4 regions of the Paraburkholderia sp. MM5477-R1 genome follow, and region 1 is predicted to be linked to each of the others. Evidence: riboswitches for the same ligand, from Rfam matches in the RefSeq annotation. Region 1 holds a riboswitch; each other region holds the start of a gene.
What was found. Region 1 has a riboswitch for cobalamin ahead of OKW35_RS05145 (TonB-dependent receptor domain-containing protein). Riboswitches for the same ligand answer to the same signal wherever they lie in the genome.

Region 1 (5,943 bases):
TTGACCGTCACCGTCGACGTGCCGCCTTCGAGCGACAGCGGCGCGCTCTTCGCGTCGGCGCCCATCGCGCGTGCGCTCATCATCATCATCGGACGCGGCATCACGCCGCTGTGATTCACGTTGACCTCGCGGATCGAATAGCCGCTAAAGCCGAACGCCTGCGAGGACGCCGCGGCCTGCTCGCGAAACGATTTGATCGCCTCGCCGCTGAGCCGCTGTTCGGCCGCGCGCTGCGCTTGCGGCGACAGCGAGAAACGCACGTTGCCAACCTGCATGATCGATGCCATCTGTCCGGCGAGCTTCGATGCCGCGGCGAAGTCGCGCGATTCGAGCACGACTTCCGTGCGGCCGCGCCACGTCGTGATGCGTCCGTCGCGGTCCGTCGACGGGAAGATCGAGAACGCGCCCGAGCGCGCGGTCACGCCGCTGACGCCGCGCGCTTTCTGCAATGCCGCGTCGGCGCGTTCGTTCAGCGTCGACGTCAGCGACGACGGCTCGCTCGCTTCCTGCTCGTAAAACAGCGTGATTTCGACTTCGTCCTGCGGGACTTCCGCGCTCGCCTGCGCATTCAGCGACAGCACGCCCGAAGGCTGCGGCATCATGGTCTGCGCTCGAGCGGGCGCAGGGTTCAGTGCGAGTGCCACAGGCGCGCCCAAGGCGAGCGCAAGTGCGAGGGACCGCGCGGTTTTTGTCGTCATGACTGGAATCCTTGTTTGAACAGGTTGTGCACGTTCGACGCGAGCGCCGGGTAGTGGCGCGCGGTTTGACGGATGCGCTGGCGAAGGCATCGGCTTGCCGTCGAGCGGCCGGTTCGAGTTCACGCTTTCGTCGACCGATTAGGCGCGTTTTACCGACGCTTGGTTCCCCAATTAGTGCTTCGCCGCCGCATCGGAAACGATGACCTGGATGCGATCACGACAGGTGCCGCGTCGCGCGTTCGCCCTTAAACCAGCTGTTTAGTGATGAAGCGCCATTCGGCTTCGGTCACCGGCGTGATCGACAGGCGGTTGCCTTTGGCGAGCACGCGCATGTCCTGCAATTCGGCATGCTCGCGCAGCGCGGCAAGCGGAATCAGCCCGATTTTCTTCTTGAACACGACGTCGACGAGCATCCAGCGCGGCGTTTGCGGCGACGATTTCGCGTCGTAGTACGGACTCTTTTTATCGAACTGCGTAGGGTCCGGATACGCGGTCGACGAGACCTCCGCGATGCCCGCGATGCCGGGCTCCGGACAGCTCGAATGATAGAAGAGCACGCCGTCGCCGACCTGCATCATGTCGCGCATGAAGTTGCGCGCCTGATAGTTGCGTACGCCGGTCCACGGCAAGGTGCGATGAGGTGCGTTGGCGAGGTCGTCGATGCTTGCTTCGTCCGGTTCGGACTTCATCAGCCAGTAGCGCATGAATCGGAGTGAGCGTGTGAGATTGAACGAAGCGCAACAACAGCAGGCGCGTACGGAAAAGCCCCTGAAAAAGGCGCTCAAACGAAAAAACGACGGCCAAAGAAAAACGGCATCGAACCGAAGTCCGATGCCGTTCCAGATAAGGTCCCCGCCTTAGCCGCTAGGCCGGCATCCTGAACCGAGGGTTCAGAATTGGTCGCAGTTAGCAACACTTCGGGTACATCAGACTGAGTGACGCGCACACCCGTGCTACAAATTTCCGCAACCGTGCACATGGCATTGGTTCAAGGAATGTATGACCTTGGCGAACCAGGCAGGGAAGCTAAACCGATGAAGCTACAACCCAAACCGTTCAACACGTGACCGATTCGAAACCGGCCCACTACTGCTTACTGCAAGCTGTACTGCTCGATCACAGTACCTAGCTGTTCGTTCATTTGCTGCATTGTACGCCGGATTTCTTCAGCGGGAAATGCTTCTCCGTGTCGCACGCTGCTTTGCAGCTTAAGCAGTTCCGATGCCAGCGACAGCGCAGCCATCACCGCGATGCGATCGGTGCCGCGCACGTTGCTGCCGCTGCGGATTTTCTTCATCTCGGCGTCGACGCGCGCGACCGCCTCGAGCAGCGCGCCTTCCGTTTCCGGCGAGCAGGCGAGACGATAGGGTACTTCGAGAATCGATACTTCGATCTGCTTGGTGGTCATGCGCTTTCTCCGTGTCGGCTCACGTCGCTTTCCGCTTCCTCGTGTCCGGGCTGGGCGGACTCGAGCAGATCGAGCTGGTTATCCGGTTCGCTGCTCGCGCGTGCGCGCGGCAATTTTTCGAGAATCGCATTCAGGCGCACCTGAGCGTCGTCGATCTTGGCGGACAGCGCGTCGCGTTCCGCCTGCAGTGCGTCGCGCTCTTCGCGCAATTGCGCGAGTTCCGCATGCGTGGCTTGCACTTCGGCACGCGTTTGCGCGAGCTGCTCTTCGAGCGCGAGCCGCGCTTCGTTGTGGCGCTGGCTGATCGCAATCAGCTTGCCGATGTTCTGGGAGAGTGATTCGAGTTCGGTGAGCATGTGCTGCGTCCTCTAAAGACATCGCATTTTAGCGCGGAATATTACAGGTTCCGACAATTGTCTCGTTTCGAGACGTAACAGCATCGCTACGTGCAGGTTCGTTGCGTGTCGGGTCGTCGACCATAAGGTAAAAAACCGGTAATCCATCGGACAATAACCTGCATTCAACAGAACCGATTGCGCTCCGGTTGACCTTTCTTGACGCCCCGCGAGGCCGCTCGTAAACTTCCCGCACTCTGGTGCCCGCGCGCGCTTCTCGGCGCGCGCAGTTAAACGGGAAGCAGGACGCGCGCGGTGCCAAAACCGGATGCGCGAACCTGCGCTGCCCCCGCAACGGTAAGCGACCGCATGTGATGTGCTCATGCAGGTCGGTCCTGATCGCAAGGTTGGAAGTTCAACGTGCGAGTGTGCCACTGCGCGTCACGCGTGGGAAGGCGGGATCGATGTGTCGTAGCCCGGATACCGGCCAGAAAAGAGGGACGTCCCCCCGCGAAAACGCTAAACAAGGGGGCGCCTCGTGACGCGTCGGCCTGCGGGGAAGCAGGCCGCGCACGCTATCCACAGGAATGTCATCCCATGCTGTCCCCCATCGCCCGCGCAACGCTCCTCGCGTTCGCGAGCCTGCCGCTCGTCGTGCATGCGCAAAGCGCCGAGCCTGCGTCTTCATCGTCCGCGACGGATGCAACCGCTGCGAGCGCCGCAAACGTTGCCGACGCGGCCAATCTCACTTCCACCGATGCGTCGGGCAACGTGCTGTCGCCGATCGTCGTGACCGCGCAACGCGGACCGCAAGCGTTGCGCGATGCGATCCCGCAGACTACGCAGTTCGATCAGCAGGACATCGCCGACACGACCGCGACCGATCTGCCCGGCCTGCTGCAACTCGCGCCAGGCGCGCAAATCTCGCGCACGGGTGGCCCCGGTTCGACCGCGAGCCTCTTTCTGCGCGGCGCATCGTCGACGCAATCGCTGCTGCTGATCGACGGCGTGCGCGTCGATTCGGTGAGTCTCGGCTCAGCTCAACTCGCGCAGATTCCGCTCGATCAGGTCGATCACGTCGAAGTGGTGAACGGCAACGTGTCGGCGTTGTATGGCTCGGGCGCGATCGGGGGCGTCGTGCAGGTGTTCACGAAAGACGGCGGCGATCATCCGCCGCGTTTCAATTTTTCGGTCGGCTACGGCAGCTATCACACGCAGACGCAAACGGCCGGCGTGAACGGCGCGCTCGATCAGGACGGCCGCACGACCATCAACATCTCGCTCGCGCGCACGAAGGACGACGGCTTTTCGTCGCTCAATCCGCTCGAGGCGCCGAACGCGAATCCGAACGCAAACGGCAATCTGAACGAGAGCATCAGCGCGTCGCTGCGTCACAAGTTCACCGACAGCTGGGACGCGGGCGTCAGCTATTTCCAGTCGAACAACGACAACAGCTACGACAATGCGTACGGCGAGCCGACCGATCTGAACAATCTCTATAGCAAGGTGCGTCAGGTGTCGGTATTCGCGAACGGCAAGCTGACCGACTGGTGGACCACCCACGTCACGCTCGCCGAGGGCGACGACCGCAGCGTGTCGAACACCAATGGCATCTACAACGGCCGCTTCGATACCGACAATCGCCAGTACACGTGGCAGAACGATTTCGCGCTCGCCGCGAACCAGAAGCTGCAACTCGGCTACGAGCATCTCGACCAGACGCTCGACTCCGACACGTTCGCCGCGCCCGACCGTCACGTCGATTCGGTCTTCGCGGGCTACAGCGCGCGCTTCGGCCGCAACCAGATTCAGGCCAACGTGCGACGCGACCAGTACTCCGATTTCGGTGGAGCGAACAGTTACTATCTCGGCTACGGATTCGACATCACGTCGCGCTGGAAGGTAACCGCAAGCTATTCGGATGCGTTCCGCGCGCCGAGCTTCGACGATCTGTACTATCCGATCAGCGGCAACCCGTCGATCCAGCCCGAGCGCAGTCATTCGGTCGAAGCCGGTTTGCAGTACGCGACCGATGCGCTCGGCGTGATGCGTCTGAACGCATTCCAGACGCGCTATACGAATCTGATCGACTACGTGCAGACGATCCCCGGCATCTACCTCGCGGAGAACGTCGGCCGTGCGAAGGTGCAGGGACTCGAGGGATCGTGGAGCGGTCATGTCGGCAAGACCGACGTGCGCGCAACGGTGACGCTGCAGAACCCGGTCGATCTCGACAACGGTACCGACCTCGTGCGGCGCGCGCGTCGGTTCGGGTCGTTCGCGGTGAATCGCAGTATCGGTGGATGGCGGGTTGGCGGCGAGTGGATCGTCAGCGGTCCGCGTACCGATAGCACGGGCAACCTCGGCGGTTATGGCATCGTGAATCTGTCGGCGCGCTACAACGTCACCAAAGCGTGGTACGTCAGCGCGCAAATCGACAATCTGTTCAACAAGGATTATGAAACGGCCTACTCGTATAACTCGCCGCGACGCGGTGCGTATCTCACGCTCGGCTGGCAGCAGCAGTGACGCGCGCGCCGGGGTGGCCGCATGCGTGAGCGCACGCGGATGAGCCGCGCGTCCGCTTCGCTGTGCGCCGCGATGGCGACGCCGCGCCCGATGAACGCGAAACGCGCGGCCGCGATCTGGCTCGGGCTCGCGCTCGCCGCCGTGGCGGTGCTCGGCGCGTCGCTGGTGCTCGGCAGCGTGCCGCTCGCGCCGTCGCGCGTGCTTGCGGCGCTCGTGCCGACGCACACGTTCGGCGGCACGGGCAGCAACGATCTCGCCGGCGAAATCGTGCGTACGTTGCGTTTGCCGCGCGCGCTCGCGGGCTTCGCGTGCGGCGCGTTGCTCGCGCTCGCCGGCGCGCTGCTGCAGGTGCTGCTGCGCAATCCGCTGGCCGAGCCGTACGTGCTCGGCGTGTCGGGCGGCGCGGCGACGTTCGCGCTCGTTGCGATGATCGCGGGCGGCGCATGGTGGCTCGTCGATGCGAGCGCGTTCGCGGGTGCGTTCGTGTCGATCCTGCTGGTGCTCGGCCTCGCGCGTCGCGAGCTATGGCGCGGCGAGCCGCAGGACACGTCGCCCCGTTTGCTATTGACCGGCGCGGTGATCGCGGCCGGGTGGGGCGCGCTGATCACGCTGCTGCTCAATCTCGCGCCCGACAGCCGTCTGCGCGGCATGCTGTTCTGGCTCACCGGCGACCTCAACGGCGGCGCGCTGCCGTGGACCGCGCTGATGGCGCTCGCGCTCGTGTTGCTTGCGATCGTGCCGGCCGCGCCGCGTCTGAACGTGTTGCTGCGCGGCGACGCGGCCGCCGAGGCGTTGGGCGTCGCCGTGATGCCGCTGCGTTTGCGTGTGTACCTGGTCGCGTCGCTGGCGGCGGCCGCGGCGGTGACGACCGCGGGCACGATCGGCTTCGTCGGTCTCGTCGTGCCGCACATGCTGCGGCTCGCGTTCGGCAACGATCAGCGCATGCTGCTGCCGGCGGCCGCGCTCGGCGGCG
Region 2 (5,943 bases), on a different contig from region 1:
CGCTGCGTGCATCGATCGCTCGCGCGTACCGTTTCCCGACAGTCGGAGAACTGTTCCAGGGGCAGATCAACGGTTCGTCGATCATCAACAACAACCCGAATCTGCAGCCCGAGGACGACCTCTCAAAAGAGTTGACCGCGGAATGGGCACACTGGAATGGTTTGTTCCGGCTGTCACTGTTTCAGGACGATGTGAAGAACACGATTTTCAGCCAGACCGACACGACCGTGATTCCGAACATCACGAACTTCCAGAACATCGGCAAGGTGCGCTCGCGCGGCGTGGAAACCAGCTATCAGGGGCAGGACGTGTTCGTGCACGGCCTCGACCTGATTGCGAACGCGGCGTACACGCAGTCGAAGATTCTCGCCAATGCGCAGAATCCCGCGACGGTGGGCAAATACTTCTACCGGATTCCGCTCTGGCGCGCGAACGTCGCGGCCACGTATCACTTCGACGCCCGTTCGGCGCTAACGCTCGCGGTGCGCTATTCGGGGCGGCAGTACAACACGCTGACCAATACCGACTCGAATCCGGATGTGTTCGGCGGGACGAGCACGTATACGGTTGCGGATGCGAAGTTCACGTTCCGGCCGACGAAGCTGAGCGAGATCGGCGTGGGCGTCGACAATATTTTCGACTCGCGCTACTTCGTCTATCACCCGTATCCGGGCCGCACCTTTTACGTCGAAGGTCGGCTGCACCTGTAAAGAAAGGGGTATCTCATGTCCACTACCGCAACCGACTCGAGTTCGACACCGGTCACCGCCGTAGCTGCGAGCCGCGGCTATCGCACGCTGTGGCGCTGGCATTTCTATGCCGGTCTGTTCGTGATGCCTTTTCTCGTGGTGCTCGCATTGACTGGCACGCTGTACTGTTTCCAGCCGCAGATCGAGCCGCTGCTGTATCCGCACAGGCTCGTGGTCGAGCCGCGCGATGTGCCGCGCCTCGCCGAAGATACGTTGCTGGCGAACGCGCGCCAGGCGCTGCCGGCGGGCTCGCTAGCAACGACCGCACGCATCTCGTCGCGCGCAGATCGCAGCGCGGAGTTCATTTTCCGCCTGCCGAATGGCGAAAAGCAGAGCCTCTACCTGAATCCGTACGACGGCACGGTGCTCGGCACGCTCAGTGTCGAACACCGCTTCATGCAGATCGACCGGATGATTCACCGCAAGCTGCTGCTCGGCAAGCTGGGCGAACTGCTGATGGAACTCGTTGCGTGCTGGACGCTCGTGATGATCGGCAGCGGTATCGCGTTGTGGTGGCCCCGCGCGGGCACGACGCTGCGTGGCGCGCTGGTGCCGCGCTTCACGCTGCGCGGCCGACCGCTTTGGAAAAGCATGCACGCGGCGCTTGGCATCTGGCTCGCCGCAGGTGCCCTCGCATTCGTCGTGACCGGCTTGCCATGGACGGGCTCATGGGGCAAGCATTTCAAGTCGCTCTCGGCAAGTGTCAACCTCGGCTCTCCACCGGGCTCGTGGGGCGGACTGCCGCTACACTCGAGACTGCCGCGGGGGGCCGCTCAACTCTCAGCCGTGGTGGGCAACGCGGCCGATAGCCAGAAGGCTGGCATGGATTCGATGCCCGGCATGACGATGGACGATCTGCCGCTGCCGCAGATACCGTGGGCCGCGGGCGCAGCGACGGTACCGCAGTCGCAGGATGCCGCCCCCACGGTATGGACGCTCGGCCGCGTCGTGACGCAAATGCGTGCGCTCGGTCTGCCCGATGACTACGACGTCGCATTGCCCGCCTCCGCCAGCGGCGTATATACGGTGTCGTATTTCCCGCCGGACCCGAAGCTCGAGCGCACGGTCTATATCGACCAGTACAGCGGTGCGATCCTGAAAGATATTCGCTACGGTGATTACGGCGCGGTGGGAAAGGCGGTGTCATACGGCACGTCGCTGCACATGGGTCGCTACTTCGGCCTCGCCAACCAGATCGTTTGCGCGGGGCTCTCGCTCGGCCTCGCGACGCTTGCCTTCACTGGCTGTGTGATGTGGTGGAAACGCCGACCGGCGGGCACGCTTGGGGCGCCCGGACGTGATCGCGCCATTGCGTCAATGCGCGGCTGGAAGCTCGCGCTCGTGCTGCTCGGTGCGGTGTTTCCATTGATGGGCGTCACGCTCATCGCGGTCTGGCTGGCCGACCGCATGCTATCTGGCCGCCCGCTCCAGCCGCTGGCGGACTGAAGACGCAGTGCAACCCTGAACCCAGGAGATCAACATGAAGCCCACACTCAAATTCATTCTGTTTGCCGCGCTTTGCGGTTGCGCGGCAGGTGCTGCAGCGGCTCCCGCATCCGTGATGGTTTCGGACTGCTGGATACGCCTGCTGCCGGGCGATTTACCATCGGGCGGCTATTTCAGCGTCATGAACATGAGCGGGAAGCCGATCGACCTGACCGCCGTGCAAACTGACGCGTACGGCATGGCGATGCTTCACCAGACGCAGAGCAACGGCAGCACGTCTAAAATGGTGATGGTCCATAAGGCAACCGTGCCTGTGAACGGCACGCTGTCGTTCACACCGGGCGGATACCACGTGATGCTGGAACAGCCGAAAAAGCCGCTCAAGGTGGGGATGTCGATTCCGTTCTCCTTCACATTCAGCGACGGCGAGCAGGTGAAGGCCGAGTGCGAGACGAAAAGTCCTGCAACAATGGATCACTGAGCTGCCCTTCGTTCGGCGCGCGGTCCGATTGAAACACCCGGCGGGCGCCGCACAAACCCCAAATTTCGACCGGAGCAATGTATGCGTGCTGTCGATCGGTTGACGCGTGCGACGTTCCATCTGAATGTGGGCGCCATGCTGGCCGCTACGGTGCTCTTCGTCCCTGTCCTTGCATGGCTGCGGTCGACCGGCGAATCCCGCGCCGCGCACCTGAACTGCGAGCCGTGCCCGCGCCTTCGTCACCAGCGCCTGCTCAGGATGCCGGTGAGGGAAGCTGTCCGCGCCAGTTCTGCGCGATAATCGGCGATGCGATGGCTGCCGCAAGGCATTAATAGGGAATATGGTGAGGCGACTGCCAAGGCCATAGCTGTGCCCGCAACTGTGAGCGCGAAGTCCGACGCCATGAAGCCACTGGGCAACCGGGAAGGCGACGCCGGACGATGACGCGTGAGCCAGGAGACCTGCCACGCCCGGGATGCAAACGCGCCCGGCCCAAGCCGCCCGTATCGGGAGGTTCAACTGGCATGCGAGGAATTCATGCAACGGCGCTATCTTTCACATCTTTTCGACGACGGTCCGCATGCGCTACGCGGCAAGGTCATCGGAATCTTGTCACTGCTCATTGCAGCCAATATCGGCATCTGGATCTGGGCACTGACCGCACTTCATGGCCGGTCCGCCCTGATCGGTACCGCGTTGCTTGCCTACACGTTCGGCTCGCGTCACGCGGTCGACGCCGACCACATTGCAGCGATCGACAATACGACGCGCAAACTGATGCAGGGCGGAAAACGGCCGGTTGCCGTGGGGTTTTTCTTTTCGCTGGGTCATTCGACGATCGTCATCGCGCTGTCGATTGCCGTTGCTTTCGCAGCGGTTACGCTGAAAGCGCGCTTCGAAGGCATGAAAGCGATCGGCAGCGTAATCAGCACCTCCGTTTCAGCAGGCTTCCTGCTGGTGCTGGCAATCGTGAACGTGATGATTCTCGTATCGGTCGTGAAGACTTTCCGGCGTGTCCAACGCGGCGAGCGCCTGGTCGAGGAAGATCTCGACATGCTGCTCAACAGGCGCGGTTTTCTGTCGCGAATCTTTCGTCCGCTGTTCCGGCTCGTCTCGCGTAGCTGGCATATGTATCCGATCGGCTTCCTGTTCGGGCTGGGCTTCGATACCGCCACGGAAGTCGCGCTATTCGGCATTTCAGCCGCTCAGGCGGCCAACGGCATGTCGCTCGCGACGATTCTGATTTTTCCGGCGCTTTTTACCGCTGGCATGTGCCTGATCGATACTATCGACGGCGTACTGATGCTCGGCGCCTATGGCTGGGCGTTCATGAAGCCGGTTCGCAAGCTCTACTACAACATCACCATCACGTTCGTGTCGGTGGTCGTGGCCGTGTTGATCGGCGGCATCGAAGCGCTGGCACTGATCGCCGACAAGCTGGATGTGAAGGGTGGCTTCTGGGATATCGTCGGCGCCGCGTCGGACAATTTTGGCTTGCTCGGCTACGCGGTGATTGGCATCTTCGTCGTCAGCTGGTTGGCTTCTGTACTGTTCTACAAGCTCAGGCGCTACGACGATTTGCCCGTCAATCTCGGCTGATCAAGATTGGTTCAGACGCATCGACGGTCCGAGGTAAGAGTGCGGACGATCGGAGCCGTATGGTGGAGTGCGAAGCGCGGATACTGGCTGAGAACCTGTCCACGGCTTCGACAACCAGCGATCACTCGCGCGACAATGGCGATCCGGAAGAGCCTGAACGTGCCGGGCATTGGGCATTGAACGGATGCGCTTCTGACACCAGCCGATTGAGGCGCGCACCCGCATCGAAGCCCGAATTACGGCCCACCACGACGGCTTGGGTCTTTGTGCTCTGAATGTATTGTTATGGTTGGGCTTCGGCCGCTCCTTCTTCGCGGATAAATGACTGCTGAGGGTCGACTCCTGCCCGACGTGACCGATCAAGGCCGGGCGACTCCGCCGGTTCTACGTCGGGCGGTGGTCGGCCATCTTCTGCCGTTCGCTGACGCACCAAGCCGGGGCTCTGTCGCGCTAAGGCGATCAGGTAAAATTGATCGACCCAAATTGATACGACCAGAATGGCTATGACGGGCAAGACGCCGCGTAAGACGTTGCCGCCGGGAATCACCAAGGTGCTGAAGCGACTGCATTACCCGCTGGACGTGATCCTGCTATGCGTGCGGTGGTATGTGGCCTATTCGCTTAGCCTGCGTGATCTTGAGGAGATGATGGCCGAGCGCGGCTTCGAGGTCGACCATTCGAGCGTGCATCGTTGGGTCATCAAGCTCGTACCGTTGTTCGAGAAAGCCTTTCGCAAACACAAACGTCCGGTTGGCAAGAGCTGGAGGATGGATGAAACCTACGTCAAGGTGCGCGGCCAGTGGAAGTACTTGTATCGCGCTGTGGACAAGGCTGGCAAGACCGTCGATTTCCTGCTTCGGGCCCATCGTGACAAGGCTGCCGCCCGTCGTTACTTCGAGAAAGCCATTGCTCAGAACGGCGCGCCTGAGACCGTTACCATGGACAAAAGCGGCGCCAATCTGACCGCCATCCAGAGCATCAACGCTGAACGGGAAACGCCCATCAGAGGTCCGTCAGGTCAAGTATCTGAACAACATTGTCGAACAGGACCATCGTGCCATCAAGCGCATCATCAAACCGATGATGGGCTTCAAGAATTTCCGGTGCGCCCGCATCATTCTGTCAGGCATCGAAGTGATGAACATGATCAGAAAAGGGCAGATGAAGGACGACGGAGTCGCGCGAACCGTCGCCGCCCAGTTCTATTCGCTGATGGTATAAGGAATCCTTACCATAGTCGGATTTTTCGCCCTCGTCGACCTTATCGCGACACAACCGTTTTTCTTTGCCTGCGGGGCGCGGGCTACATACAGCGGTGGAGTCGCTCAGCCGTTCCACGACTCGACGTTCAGGACGATCCGTGCGACCGGGTTGGCCTCTGCGGACTGTGGAGCGAACTTGATCTGGGCGAACGTGACGACGCCGAGAGCGACGACCAAAAGCGCTCCGGACGCGGCGATGCGGGGAAGGTATTTCACAGAGACCTCATTTTGATGGCTAACCAGGAACCGGCGAAGCTGACAGGCGTGTCGAATCACCTTCAGCGGCATGTCTGTCCGCCAACCGGGCAACGCCGGACACGGTCGTCAGATCGCATTTGCCGATTGGACGGGGCTTGTGCAGTGCACTATAAATGGTTTATTCGCGTGCGCAGTGCGACACCCTGTC
Region 3 (5,943 bases), on a different contig from region 1:
GGCCGCAGCGCCAGCCGGCGATCATGAAGCGGCCGCGCCGTAGCGTGGGGTCCTGCTCGGGCTTGCCCCAGCGCGCGTTCAACGCGTCGCGCACGCTCGCCGGCAACGCGTTGAAATGCGCGAGATAGTCGTCGAGTGCGAGGCTTTGCAGGGCCGGACGCAGATCGCGTACGACCGGATCGTTGGTCACGCCTTCGGTCAGCCTGTTCAACAACGCGTCGCCGTTTTCGGGTAGTTCGCCGACACGATAACCTTCATCGCGCAGCATCGACAGAATGCCGACCACCGACGCCGGCGTATCGAGCCCGACGCCATTGCCGATGCGCCCTTCGCTCATCGGATAGTTGGCGAGAATCAACGCGACTTTCTTGTCGGCGTTATCGAGCGAACGCAAACGGCACCAGCGCCGGCTCAGCTCGGCGAGAAAGCGCACCCGTTCGAGGTCGGGCTGATAGCGGACCACGTCGACCTGCGTATGCGCACAGCGATACGCGAGCCCCTTGAAGCTGATCGCGCGCGTGATGATGCGCCCGTCCACTTCGGGCAGCGCGATATGCATCGCGATGTCGCGCGAATTGAGGCCGTGGTTGTCCTTCAGCCAGTCTTCGCGATTGCCGCCGCTCAGGATCACCTGAAACACCGGCGCGTCACCGGCGAGCGCGAGCGGCTCCGGGTCGTCGATCGCGGAAGCGGCGAACGCAGTCGTGTTCAGCACGAGCGCGACACCATCTTGCGCGCACAGCGACTGCACGACATCGCGGCTCACCGCATCCTTCAGCGACGTGATCGCGAGCGGCAGCGGATTGAGCCCTTGCGCTTCGAGCGCGTCGATCAACGCATCGAACACCGCGGTATTGGCGGCCTGCAGATGCGCCTTGTAGAACAGAATCGCGACGACCGGCGCGTCTTGCCGCCAACGCGCCTGCCAGTCGGCGACGATGGGGGTATCACGCTCGGGGTGATACAGCGACGCGGCCGGCAACGCGCGCGGCGGATCGGGTTCGCGCCCCCAGTCGAGCGCGCGATACGCGATGCAGCGCAAAAACGCCTCGGCGTTCTGCGGACCGCCCTCGCGCAGATAGCGCCACAGCTGCTGACACAACTCGGCGCTCGCGGTGCTGCGCGCGAGCAGGTTCGGGTCTTCCTGCAGATCGCCGGAAAACATCGCGAGTGTTTGCTGTTTGCGCTGCGCGAGCGCGACCACCTGCTCGATGCCGTACGGCCAATACGTTTCGCCGCCGAGATGATCGACGACGACCACGCGCGCATGCTGCAACACGTCGTCCAGATAGAAATCGACCGAGGCAGGCTGACGCAGATACGTGACGTTCGCGAGCCGCACGCTCGGAAAGCCGTCGCCGAGACGCGGCACTACGCTCGCGAGCAGCGACAGCGTGGTGTCGGCGGAACTGAGCACGACGATCTCGGCGGGCTGCTGATCGATGCGGATCACGCCCTGCGTATCGTCGACGAAGCCGCCCGGCGTCGTGCGCAGCAGATGCATGCTGGGGCGCCTGTTTATGCCGTCGCGTTCGACGTCGCGCCGAGCGCCGCGTCGAACGCCTGTTGCATCGCGTGTTGGTCGAGGTCTGCGCCGATCAGCACGAAGCGGCTCAACGCGCCGTCGCCATTTTCACCCGCTTGCCAGCGCCGGTCGAAGTAGCTCTCGAAGCGCCGGCCCACGCCCTGGATCACGAGACGCATCGCCGCGCCCTGCAGTGCCGCGAAGCCTTTGACACGGTAAATCGTGTGGGTTTCGACGAGCGCCTGCAAGGCGGCGAGCGCCGCGTCGCGCGACGGTACGGATGCCTGCACGACGACCGAATCGAATTCATCGTGGTGGTGATTGGGGTCGTCGGCGGAACCGTGGTGGTCATGACGCAGGTGGATCGTCTCTTCCGACGCCGCTTCGAGGCCCAGCAGCGTATGCAGGTCGAGCCGCCCCTGCTGCGCGCGCACGATCTTCACCTGCGGCGCAATCTCCGCGCGGATCGCGGCTTCGACCTCGTGCTGCCGCGCGTCGTCGATCAGATCGGTCTTGTTCAGAATCACCAGATCGGCCGCCGACAACTGGTCTTCGAACAACTCGTGCAGCGGCGACTCGTGATCGAGATTCGGATCGGCCTTGCGCTGCGCATCGACGGCGAGCGGGTTATCGGCGAACTGGCCGCTCGCGGCGGCCGGGCCGTCCACCACCGTCACCACCGCGTCGACCGTGAAGCCGTTGCGGATTTGCGGCCAGTTGAACGCCTGCACGAGCGGCTTCGGCAACGCCAGGCCCGACGTTTCGATCAGCACGTGATCGAGTTCATCGCGGCGCTCCGCGAGCTTTTCCATCACCGGGAAAAATTCTTCCTGCACGGTGCAGCACAAACAACCGTTCGCGAGTTCATACAATTGCCCTTCGGTCTCGACGCCGTTTTCATCGCAACCGATGCCGCAGCCTCTGAGGATTTCGCCGTCGATGCCGAGCTCGCCGAACTCGTTGACGATCACCGCAATGCGCTTGCCGCCCGCATGCTGAAGAATGTGCCGCAGCAGCGTGGTTTTGCCGCTGCCGAGAAAGCCCGTGACGATCGTGACGGGGATCTTGCGCAATTGAGTTTGCATCGTGAGGTCCATCCCTTGGCGTTGATCGGTATGCCGGAAAGTCCGCGCGTGGGTCCGCGTCGGCTGGCGAATGGAGCGAATGAAGCACGCGCAGAAGTACCAGCGATCACCAGACACGGGGACGAACGACGGCATTGCCGCGACAACGGAAATACAGAAAGCGGAACTGAGGTCATGAACGCGCCGCCGCATCCCCGCGGCGGTCGTTCTGCTTCTTTGGGCCGGTATCCGGGCTGGCGAAAGCGCCGCTTCCCCTTCCCGGCCGAGTGGTTTCTCGTCCAGTGGTGAAATGTCCACGCGAGCTTGCGCGAGGACATCGAAGCCGGCACTGCGGTGCCCGGCTATCAAGCCGGAACCGCTTTTCGCTTACCGTTGCGGGGACAGCACAGGTTAGCCGCTCCAGAGCAGGTGGCTCCCTGTTTCCCGTTTAACTGCATGCGCACGAGCGCGCACGCGAGCACCCAAAGTGCGTGCGAGTGTAGGCCCGCGGCCTTGCGCAGTCAAGCAACGCAGCGAGCCGGAAAGCGCCGCCGAGGCTTATCCGGCAAGGCGCCATGTGCTATCGTATGCGCGCGTTTGGTGCCCGCACATGCGCTCGCGTGTGCAGTTAAACGGGAAACAGGCAGCGCCTCGCGCGTTCAACCTGTGCTGTCCCCGCAACGGTAAGCGACCTGCGGCGCGCGATTCGATTCGCCTTCGATTCCGCCGTGCCGCGCATGCGTTTTTTGATGCCACTGTCCCGCGAATCCACAAACCGGGACGGGAAGGCGAAGCGCATGAGGCCGCCAGCCCGGATACCGGCCAGACGCGGAGGCGGTGCCGCATTGCATCCGTGCATCACGCGGCGCCGCCGGCCGCCGGAATCCGCGGGGAACGGATGTGAAGGCGTAGCAGCGCGGCATCGCGCGTGCCCGGATTCGCAGTTCCGCATGACCTCTATATTCACCGCCGCGCGCGCTGTCGCACGCCGCGTCTCTTCTTCCATCACCGCATGGCGCGCGCCATGCACGCCGCGATGACGCGCGCCTGGCTGATCGGCGCCGGTCCCGGCGACGTCGAACTGATCACGCTGAAGGCCACCCGTGCGCTCGCGCAGGCCGATGTCGTGCTCGTCGACGATCTGGTGAATCCCGACGTGCTGCAGTTCGCGCGCACCGACGCGCAAGTCGTGTACGTCGGCAAGCGCGGCGGCCATCCGTCGACGCCGCAAGCCGACATCGTCGCGCAAATGCTCGGGCATCTGCGCGCGGGGCGCAGCGTCGCGCGGCTCAAGGGCGGCGATCCGTTCGTGTTCGGCCGCGGCGGCGAAGAGTTGCAGGCGCTACAGGCCGCGGGTATCGAAGTCGACGTGATCAACGGCATCACGGCCGGCATCGCGGCGCCCGCGGCGCTCGGTATCGCGGTCACGCATCGTGATCACGCGCAGGGCGTCGTGTTCGTCACCGGCCACGGCGCCGGCGGCAGTGGCGAACCGGACTGGGCCGCGCTCGCCGCGACGCGCATGACGCTGGTGATCTATATGGGCATGCGCCGGCTCGGCGAGATCGCCCGCGCATTGCTCGCGGCCGGCATGTCCGCCGACACGCCGTGCGCGGCGATCGAGTCGGCGACGCGGCCTGAGCAGCGTCATGTGCTCGCGCCGCTTCGCGAGTTCGCCGAGGCGGTGGCGCGTGCGGGGCTCGGCTCGCCGGCGATCGTCGTGATCGGCGGTGTGGCGTCGCTCGCGCTGGCGCGTGATGCGGCCAAACGCGACGCCGGCGTTGCTCACGAACTGGCAGCGAGCGCGACACGACACGGACTCGGACGCGCGATCAAAACGCTGAGCGTCGGCATCGGTTGCCGCTTGCACAGCGAAGCCGCTGAGATCGAAGCCGCCGTCCGCGCAGCACTCGGATCGAATGCCTTCGAGCAGATCCGCGCGATCGCGACGATCGACACCAAAGCCAACGAAGCCGGTCTGCTCGAATTCTGCTCACGTCATCAGCTGCCGCTGCAACTGTTCAGCCGCGAGCAGATCGCCGCGGTGCCGGTCGCGTCGCCGTCGGCGGCGGCACACGCGCATCTCGGCGTCGACGGTGTGTGCGAGCCGTGTGCGCTGCTGGCGGCAACGGCGCAGGACTCCAGCACAACCGCGCAAAACGCGCGTCTAATCGTACGCAAGACCGCGCACGCCGGCATCACGGTTGCGATCGCAGCGGCGAACAACGCTGCCCTTAGCGACGCGCCCCCATCCCATCCCGCCCCTCAAAACCAGGACCCTCGATGAAAACCGATCCGGAATCGCATCAACGCATGACCGAACGCCGCCGCGAAGGCCACGAAAAGAAGCAGGCCGGCGCGACCGTCGAAAAAGGCCTGCTGATCGTCAACACCGGCACCGGCAAGGGCAAGAGCACGGCCGCCTTCGGCATGGCCGTGCGGGTGCTCGGCCACGGCATGCGGCTCGGCGTCGTGCAGTTCATCAAGGGCGCGCTGCATACGTCGGAGCGCGATTTCCTCGGCGCGATCGCGCAATGCGATTTCGTCACGATGGGCGACGGCTACACGTGGAACACGCAGAACCGCGAGGCCGACATGGCGACTGCGCGCAAAGGCTGGAACGAAGCGCGGCGGATGATCGAAAGCGGCGACTACCAGATGGTGATCCTCGACGAGCTGAACACCGTGCTGAAGTACGAATACCTGCCGCTCGACGAAGTGCTCGCGGTGATCAACGCGCGTGCGCCGATGTTGCATGTCGTCGTGACCGGACGCCATGCGCCGGACGCGCTGATCGAAGCCGCCGACCTCGTCACCGAAATGCGCGCGATCAAGCATCCGTATCGCGAGCAAGGTGTGAAGGCGCAGCGCGGCGTGGAGTTCTGAGCGATGTCGGCATCCCCCAACTGGGCTTCGTCCGGGGCGCCCCCCAAGGGGACTTCCTTCGGGGCGTCCCCCCAGGGGACTTCCTTCGGGGCGTGCCCCGCGCTGTTCATTAGCGCGCCCGCGTCGGGACAAGGCAAAACCACGATCACCGCCGGTCTCGCGCGCTATCACCGGCGGCTCGGACGTCGCGTGCGCGTGTTCAAGACCGGGCCGGATTTTCTCGATCCGATGATCCTCGCGCGCGCGAGCGGCGCGCCGGTGCTGTCGCTCGATCTGTGGATGGTCGGCGAAAGCGCATGCCGCAACCTGCTCGCGCGGGCGGCGCAAGAAGCCGATCTGATCCTGATCGAAGGCGTGATGGGCCTGTTCGACGGCACGCCGAGCAGCGCCGATCTGGCGACCACGTTCGGCGTGCCGGTGCTCGCGGTGATTTCCGCGCAGGCGATGGCGCAGACCTTCGGCGCCATC
Region 4 (5,943 bases), on a different contig from region 1:
CGTCATGCACGAGCCGGTGGACACCGATGTGCGTCGCAGAGCCATCGCGCTCATGCGGGCAGAAGACCACGCGGGGCCGGTAGTCGTCGAACAGCGCGGCGAGGCGATCGACGTCACGGGCCCAGCCTGCCGGGTCGGCGCGGCGTCGCGCCGGCGTGACCGGCTGGCGACCGTCGAAGGCTGGATCGAGCAGCGCAAAATCAAGCCGGGTACAGGCATGGCACAGCTCGTTCCATCGTTCACTGCGGCGGCCCGGATTACTGCCTAGTGTAGCGGCGATGTTCAGTACCTCAAAGCCTGCTTCCTGCTGCAGTCTGAGCGCAAGTCCGCCGGTCAGGCATTCATCATCGGGGTGGGGCGAAACAATCAGCGCAAGCGGCCGCGTGCGGTCCACGCTCCTCGGCGTCGCTGTGCTCTGTGAGATGTCCGGAAGTGTTATCGGCTCGCGCAGCAGTGCGGCGAACGTATCGACGTACGACGTGATGACCTGCCGTCGTGTAGGGTCCCGGTTTGCGCTCCTGTTCATCGACAAAGTTTCCGGGGCGTGGCGATGCCGTCCACCTCAACCGTCGCCAGCATCGTACGGCGGCAGTTCCATGAGCGGCAGCGGCACAGGTAGTTGCGACGGTCTTCCTCAGTGGCGGGATGATCGAACTGAAGGCTGTAGTCGAAGCTCAGTTCCTCGCCTGCGCGGATCAGGCGTTTCGCATGGAGGTACACGCGCAGGATCCCCTGGCGGTCGTAGTCTTCAACCGCCTCGCAGTTCGGTGCGCAACGATGATTGATCCAGCGGGCGGCGTTCCCGCCGGTGCCCGCATCAATGCAGTAGCGTCCGTCACTCAGCGCAAACAGAAAGGTGTGGAACGGGTCTTCGGCGTTGACGGGATGCTGGCGTCGTGCTGCCGCGTGGGTAATGCGCGCCCCCCTGTATTCGATGATGCGCAAGCCGCGCGGAATGTCGGCAAGGGCAAAGACACCCTTGCCATGGATGGGACTGCGTCGGATCTGGATCAGGCGGGGCATGAATGCAGGAATGTATGCGGTGAAGCAGACTCAAGTATAGCGTTCCCTTTTCTAATTATCGCAACTATGTTGCGTTTACGATGCGGGTTAGGTATCGTTCTGCCGGAATCGCGGGCGATCCGACCGCTGGCGCGATGACCCCGACATAAAGCGGGCAGCCTGCACGTGCAGGCATGCGGTAGCCAGGCCGGGGCGCGGGGGAATTGAGTGTGCGATCGATTAGAATTGCGCACGCAAAGCCCGGAAGCTGGTGCAAATCCAGCGCGGTCGCGCCACTGTGACCGGTTTCCTGAAACCGGGAGTCAGACCTGGGCCTTGTCTTCCTTCACCTGTCATGGGGCGCGAAACCCCAGGAGAACCGTCATGACCTGCATCCTCAGTGTCCACCGGGCATCGGCTGCCCGTTGCTTCCTCTTTTTCTCCGGTCGTCTGTGTTGACCCGGTAAGTGTCGCCGGTCAGCACGGCATGCCTGGTTCGTGTTTCCGGCAATCGTGCGGGTGTTTCACTGCGTCGATGACACGGTGGATCGGCACGTGTGTCGAGCGCATAAAAAACAGGCGCACCGGATACGGTAGCGCCAGAGAAAAAAGAAAAGAGAGCAGGACAATGAAGAAAACCTCGATCCTTTCGCCGTCGCGAGCGCAGCGACGCCGCAGACGTCAGCTCACAGCGGGGATGCTCGGCTGCGCGTGGCTGATCGGCGCGTCATCCGCGTTTGCTGATGACGGCAGCGGCCCGGCGGCAGAGAGCAGGCAATCTGCGCAGGAGCCGGCACAGACGCTGCCGGCTGTTAAGGTCCAGGCATCGGGCCATACGGATACACCGGACCTGAGCACGCCGATCCGTACCGGCAGCCGGCTTGGACTGTCGAGCCTCGATACGCCGGCGAGCGTCGAGACGCTCACCGGTGAGCAGATTCAGGTGCGCGGCGACACCACGGTCAACGAGGCCATTACGCGTGCGGCCGGCTTTGCCACCGACGCGCGGCACCCGGCAATGGCGGCACTTCGGTGTCGGTGCGCGGCTTCAGCGGGCCGGAGTCGATCACGACGCTCTATGACGGCACGCGCATGTATCCTGGCGCAGGCACGGTGACCTTTCCGTTCGATACGTGGTCGGTCGACCGGATTGAGGTGCTGCGCGGTCCGGCGTCGGTGCTCTATGGCGAGGGTGGCATCGGCGGCGTGATCAACGTCGTGCCAAAGGCGCCGCAGCGCGACTACGCGACCACGGTCCAGCTCGGCGCGGGCGCCTATGGCGAGAAGCGCGTGGCGCTCGATACGACGGGCGCGCTCGGGCCCATGCTGTCATACCGCTTTTACGTGAGCGATGACCGCTCGAACGGCTGGGTACCGCGCGGCGATTCGCATACCACGGCGCTCGGTGGCGCATTGCGCCTCGACGTCGATCCGACCTTGTCATTCACACTCGACTACGACTACGGGCGCCAGAAGCCGGCACGCTATTTCGGGATTCCGGTGCTCGACGGTGCGCTCAATCCGGCGTTCCGGTACCAGAACTACAACGTCGCCGATTCCGCGATCTCCTATTACGACCAGTGGACGCGGCTGAACGCGAAGTGGCACGCCATGCCTGGCATCACGGTGCGCAACCAGCTCTATTATTTGCTGACAAACCGCCATTGGCACGATAGCGAGAGCTACGCCCTGCAACCGGATGGCGATGTGTTGCGCAGCGATTACATCGAGATCCTCCATCATCAGCGGCAGATCGGTGACCAGCTCGACACGACGATCGACGGGCATGCATGGGGCCATCAGAACCGGCTGGTCGTCGGCGCGGACTTCAATGTGATCTCGTTTGTCGATACAAGCAATTCACCATACGGCGGCTCGTCGATCGTGCCGGCATCCGGTTTCGATCCGGGCGTGTTCGACAGTCCCGATTCGACCGTGCCCGCGTTTCGCACCGTCACGCATCAGGCGTCCCTTTTTGCAGAGGACCGGTTCGAGCTGACCGACCGGCTCGCGTGGGTGAGTGGCCTGCGTTACGACCATATCGACTTCCATCGCGACACGTTCGCGACTGCCACGACTGCGGCGGCGTCGTTCGACAGGACGTTCGCCCATACCGGATGGCGCACGGGCCTTGTGTTCGCGCTTACGCCGACGCTGTCCGTGTATGGACAGTACACCACCGGCACCGACGGTGTCAGTTCGCTGATCACGCTGTCGCAATCGAACAGTCAGTTCACGCTGTCGACCGGTCAGCAGTGGGAGGCGGGTGTCAAGCAGGAAGTGCTCGGCGGCCGCGGCTCCTGGACCTTCGCGGTGTACCAGATCGTGAAACGTAACCTCGTGAGCACCGATCCGCTGAACCCGGATCTGAGCGAGCAGGTCGGCCGGCAGTCGTCGCGCGGCGTCGAATGGTCGGGCGCGCTGCGGCTGGGCGGCGGCTGGTCGGTCGAGGCGAATGCGGCGCTGCTGCGCGCGCGGTACGACGATTTCGACGAGGCGGTCGATGGTCAGAGCGTGTCGCGCGCGGGCAACGTGCCCTACAACATCCCCGAGCAGACCGCGAACGTGTGGCTCGACTGGGCGTTCGCGCCTGGCTGGCGCGCGGGAGCCGGGGTGCAGTATGTCGGACGGCGCTTCGGCGACAACGCGAACAGCGTGTCGATTCCGTCGTACACACTGGTCGATGCGTCCGCATCGTGGCGCGCAACGCGCAACCTGACGCTCGCGCTCTATCTGCGCAACCTGACCAACCGGACCTATGCGGTCTCCACGCAGAACGACGGCACCGAATGGCTGCTCGGCGCGCCGCGCTCGGGGTGGGTCACCGCGACGATGACTTTCTAGCCTCATTGATCGGCAAAGCCATGACCTCACTGCATATCGAAGGACTAGGCTGGTCGCCGCCGTCGCGGGATGCGAGACGCCCGGACGACGGCGAGAGCCTGCTGCGGCGGATCGTGCTCGAAGTGCAGCCGGGCGAATTCGTCGGCCTGATCGGACCCAACGGCAGCGGCAAGACGAGCCTGCTGCGGTGTGCGTTCCGTTACGCAAGGCCGCACAGCGGCGCCGTCAGGCTGGACGGCGACGACGTCTGGGTCAAGTCCGGGCGCTGGGCGGCGCAACGCATCGCGGTGGTACAGCAGGACCCGCCCGACGACTTCGGCCTGACGGTGGAAGAGGTCGTCGCGATGGGCCGTACGCCGCACAAGGGGCTGCTCGACCGCGACACCGCCGTGGACACCGCGCTCGTCGACGCCGCGCTGCACGATGTCGAACTCGATGCGCACCGGCAGCGGCCGTTCGCTTCGCTGTCGGGCGGCGAACGGCAACGCGCGCTGCTGGCCCGTGCACTGGTGCAGCAGCCGCGTGTGCTGATGCTCGACGAGCCGACCAATCATCTCGATCCGCGGCATCAGATCGAACTGCTCGGCCTCGTGCGGCGGCAGCGGATCACCACGCTGGCCACGATTCATGACCTGAATCTCGCCGCTGCGTTCTGCGACCGGCTGTACGTGATTGCCTCGGGTGAGATCGTCGCGTGCGGCACGCCGCAGGCGGTACTAACCGAGCCCTTGCTGAAGACGGTGTATGGCGTCGATGCGCTTGTCGACCGGCACCCGGTGACGGGACGTCCGCGCATCACGCTGATTACAGGACCGGAGTCCGGGACATGACGAAAATGAAACCTTCCCTCTGGCGCGCAACGGCGGCCACCATTCTCTGCGCAGCCGCATCGTATGCACAGGCTGGCCATTATCCGGTTACCGTGCGCAGCTGCAACCGCGATGTGACGTTCGCGCGTGCGCCGGCCAGGGCGGTCAGCAACGATTCGAACCTGACGGAGATGATGCTTGCACTGGGGCTCAGGACACGGATGGCGGGGTTCACGGGAATCGGCGGCTGGAAGACGGACGATCCGTCTCTGCGCGTACGCCTTGCGGGGATCCCGGAACTGGCGCGCCGCTATCCGTCCATCGAGACGCTCGTCGGCGCCGGTGCGGATTTCTATCTGGCCGGCTGGAACTATGGCATGCGCGTCGGCGGTCCCGTCACGCCTGAGGCGCTTGGACGCTTCGGCATCGCGTCTTACGAGCTCACGGAGTCCTGCGCGCACGTCATGCCGATGCCGGCGGCGTCGCTCGACGACGTTTATCGCGACCTGCGCAACCTCGGCGCGATCTTCAATGTAGACGCGCGTGCGGCGAGCGTTGTCGCGTCGATGCAGGCGCGTATCGCGACGGTGTCGCGTGCCTTGGGACCGGACCCGGTGCGCCCGCGCGTGTTCGTCTACGACAGCGGCGAGGACAAGCCGTTTACGGCCGGGGCGCTGGCGATGCCGACCGCCCTGATCGACGCGGCAGGCGGTCGCAATGTGATGGACGACGTTCAGCAGAGCTGGACGCAGGTCAACTGGGAGAGCGTCGTCGCACGCAATCCGCAGGCCATCGTCATCGTCGACTATGGCGCCGTGACCGCCACACAGAAAATCCGCTTTCTCACCGGCAATCCGGTGCTCGCAAAAGTCGACGCAGTGCGCTCACGCCGTTTCATCGTCGTGCCTTACGATGCGGCGACGCCGGGCGTGCGTAACGCCGGGGCCGTCGAGACCCTCGCGCGGGGGCTGCATCCGGAGCTGTTCGGCGCACTGGCCGGTGCCGTTACCGGGGAGGCGCGCTGAGCATGGATACGCTAGCGAGCGGCAGGCCGGCGTTGCGAACACGTCGTGGCGCGCTCATTCCCTTCACCTTGCTGGGTCTGGTGCTCGCCGGGTCGATCATGGTCGCAACAGGGCTCGGACCGGTGCCGGTTTCGCCGGGCATGACCGTCCGCATTCTCCTCCATCATCTGTCGGGCGATGTAGCCGGAGCCGTGACGGCTGACGCGCAGGATGCGATCGTCTGGATGATCCGACTGCCGCGCGTATTGCTCGGTGTGGTCGTC

Region 2: linked by a shared signal. The riboswitch ahead of OKW35_RS02675 (HoxN/HupN/NixA family nickel/cobalt transporter) and the one ahead of OKW35_RS05145 (TonB-dependent receptor domain-containing protein) in region 1 are both predicted to bind cobalamin.
Region 3: linked by a shared signal. The riboswitch ahead of cobA (uroporphyrinogen-III C-methyltransferase) and the one ahead of OKW35_RS05145 (TonB-dependent receptor domain-containing protein) in region 1 are both predicted to bind cobalamin.
Region 4: linked by a shared signal. The riboswitch ahead of OKW35_RS14485 (TonB-dependent receptor) and the one ahead of OKW35_RS05145 (TonB-dependent receptor domain-containing protein) in region 1 are both predicted to bind cobalamin.

Annotation. Positions count from the first base shown of each region.
Region 1 covers NZ_JBNDMC010000003.1:414,930-420,872, reverse strand. The annotation lists gene OKW35_RS05170 (SIMPL domain-containing protein) at 1-698, opposite strand, end outside; gene OKW35_RS05165 (EVE domain-containing protein) at 944-1,402, opposite strand; RNA gene ssrS (6S RNA) at 1,544-1,725, opposite strand; gene OKW35_RS05155 (cell division protein ZapA) at 1,792-2,106, opposite strand; gene OKW35_RS05150 (ATPase) at 2,103-2,462, opposite strand; cobalamin riboswitch at 2,683-2,947, shown strand; gene OKW35_RS05145 (TonB-dependent receptor domain-containing protein) at 3,039-4,970, shown strand; gene OKW35_RS05140 (FecCD family ABC transporter permease) at 5,010-5,943, shown strand, end outside.
Region 2 covers NZ_JBNDMC010000001.1:543,761-549,703, reverse strand. The annotation lists gene OKW35_RS02690 (TonB-dependent receptor) at 1-710, shown strand, start outside; gene OKW35_RS02685 (PepSY-associated TM helix domain-containing protein) at 726-2,195, shown strand; gene OKW35_RS02680 (copper chaperone PCu(A)C) at 2,230-2,676, shown strand; cobalamin riboswitch at 2,972-3,159, shown strand; gene OKW35_RS02675 (HoxN/HupN/NixA family nickel/cobalt transporter) at 3,214-4,275, shown strand; one part of gene OKW35_RS02670 (IS6 family transposase) at 4,773-5,282, shown strand; one part of gene OKW35_RS02670 (IS6 family transposase) at 5,284-5,496, shown strand; gene OKW35_RS02665 (hypothetical protein) at 5,601-5,825, opposite strand.
Region 3 covers NZ_JBNDMC010000008.1:5,757-11,699, forward strand. The annotation lists gene cobN (cobaltochelatase subunit CobN) at 1-1,504, opposite strand, end outside; gene cobW (cobalamin biosynthesis protein CobW) at 1,519-2,610, opposite strand; cobalamin riboswitch at 2,813-3,090, opposite strand; cobalamin riboswitch at 3,171-3,430, shown strand; partial or broken gene cobA (uroporphyrinogen-III C-methyltransferase) at 3,626-4,366, shown strand; gene OKW35_RS41830 (cobalamin biosynthesis protein) at 4,442-4,876, shown strand; gene cobO (cob(I)yrinic acid a,c-diamide adenosyltransferase) at 4,873-5,475, shown strand; gene OKW35_RS41840 (cobyrinate a,c-diamide synthase) at 5,479-5,943, shown strand, end outside.
Region 4 covers NZ_JBNDMC010000005.1:462,566-468,508, reverse strand. The annotation lists gene OKW35_RS14495 (PIG-L deacetylase family protein) at 1-526, opposite strand, end outside; gene OKW35_RS14490 (SET domain-containing protein) at 523-1,023, opposite strand; adenosylcobalamin (AdoCbl) riboswitch at 1,242-1,386, shown strand; partial or broken gene OKW35_RS14485 (TonB-dependent receptor) at 1,700-3,846, shown strand; gene OKW35_RS14480 (ABC transporter ATP-binding protein) at 3,867-4,676, shown strand; gene OKW35_RS14475 (ABC transporter substrate-binding protein) at 4,673-5,680, shown strand; gene OKW35_RS14470 (FecCD family ABC transporter permease) at 5,677-5,943, shown strand, end outside.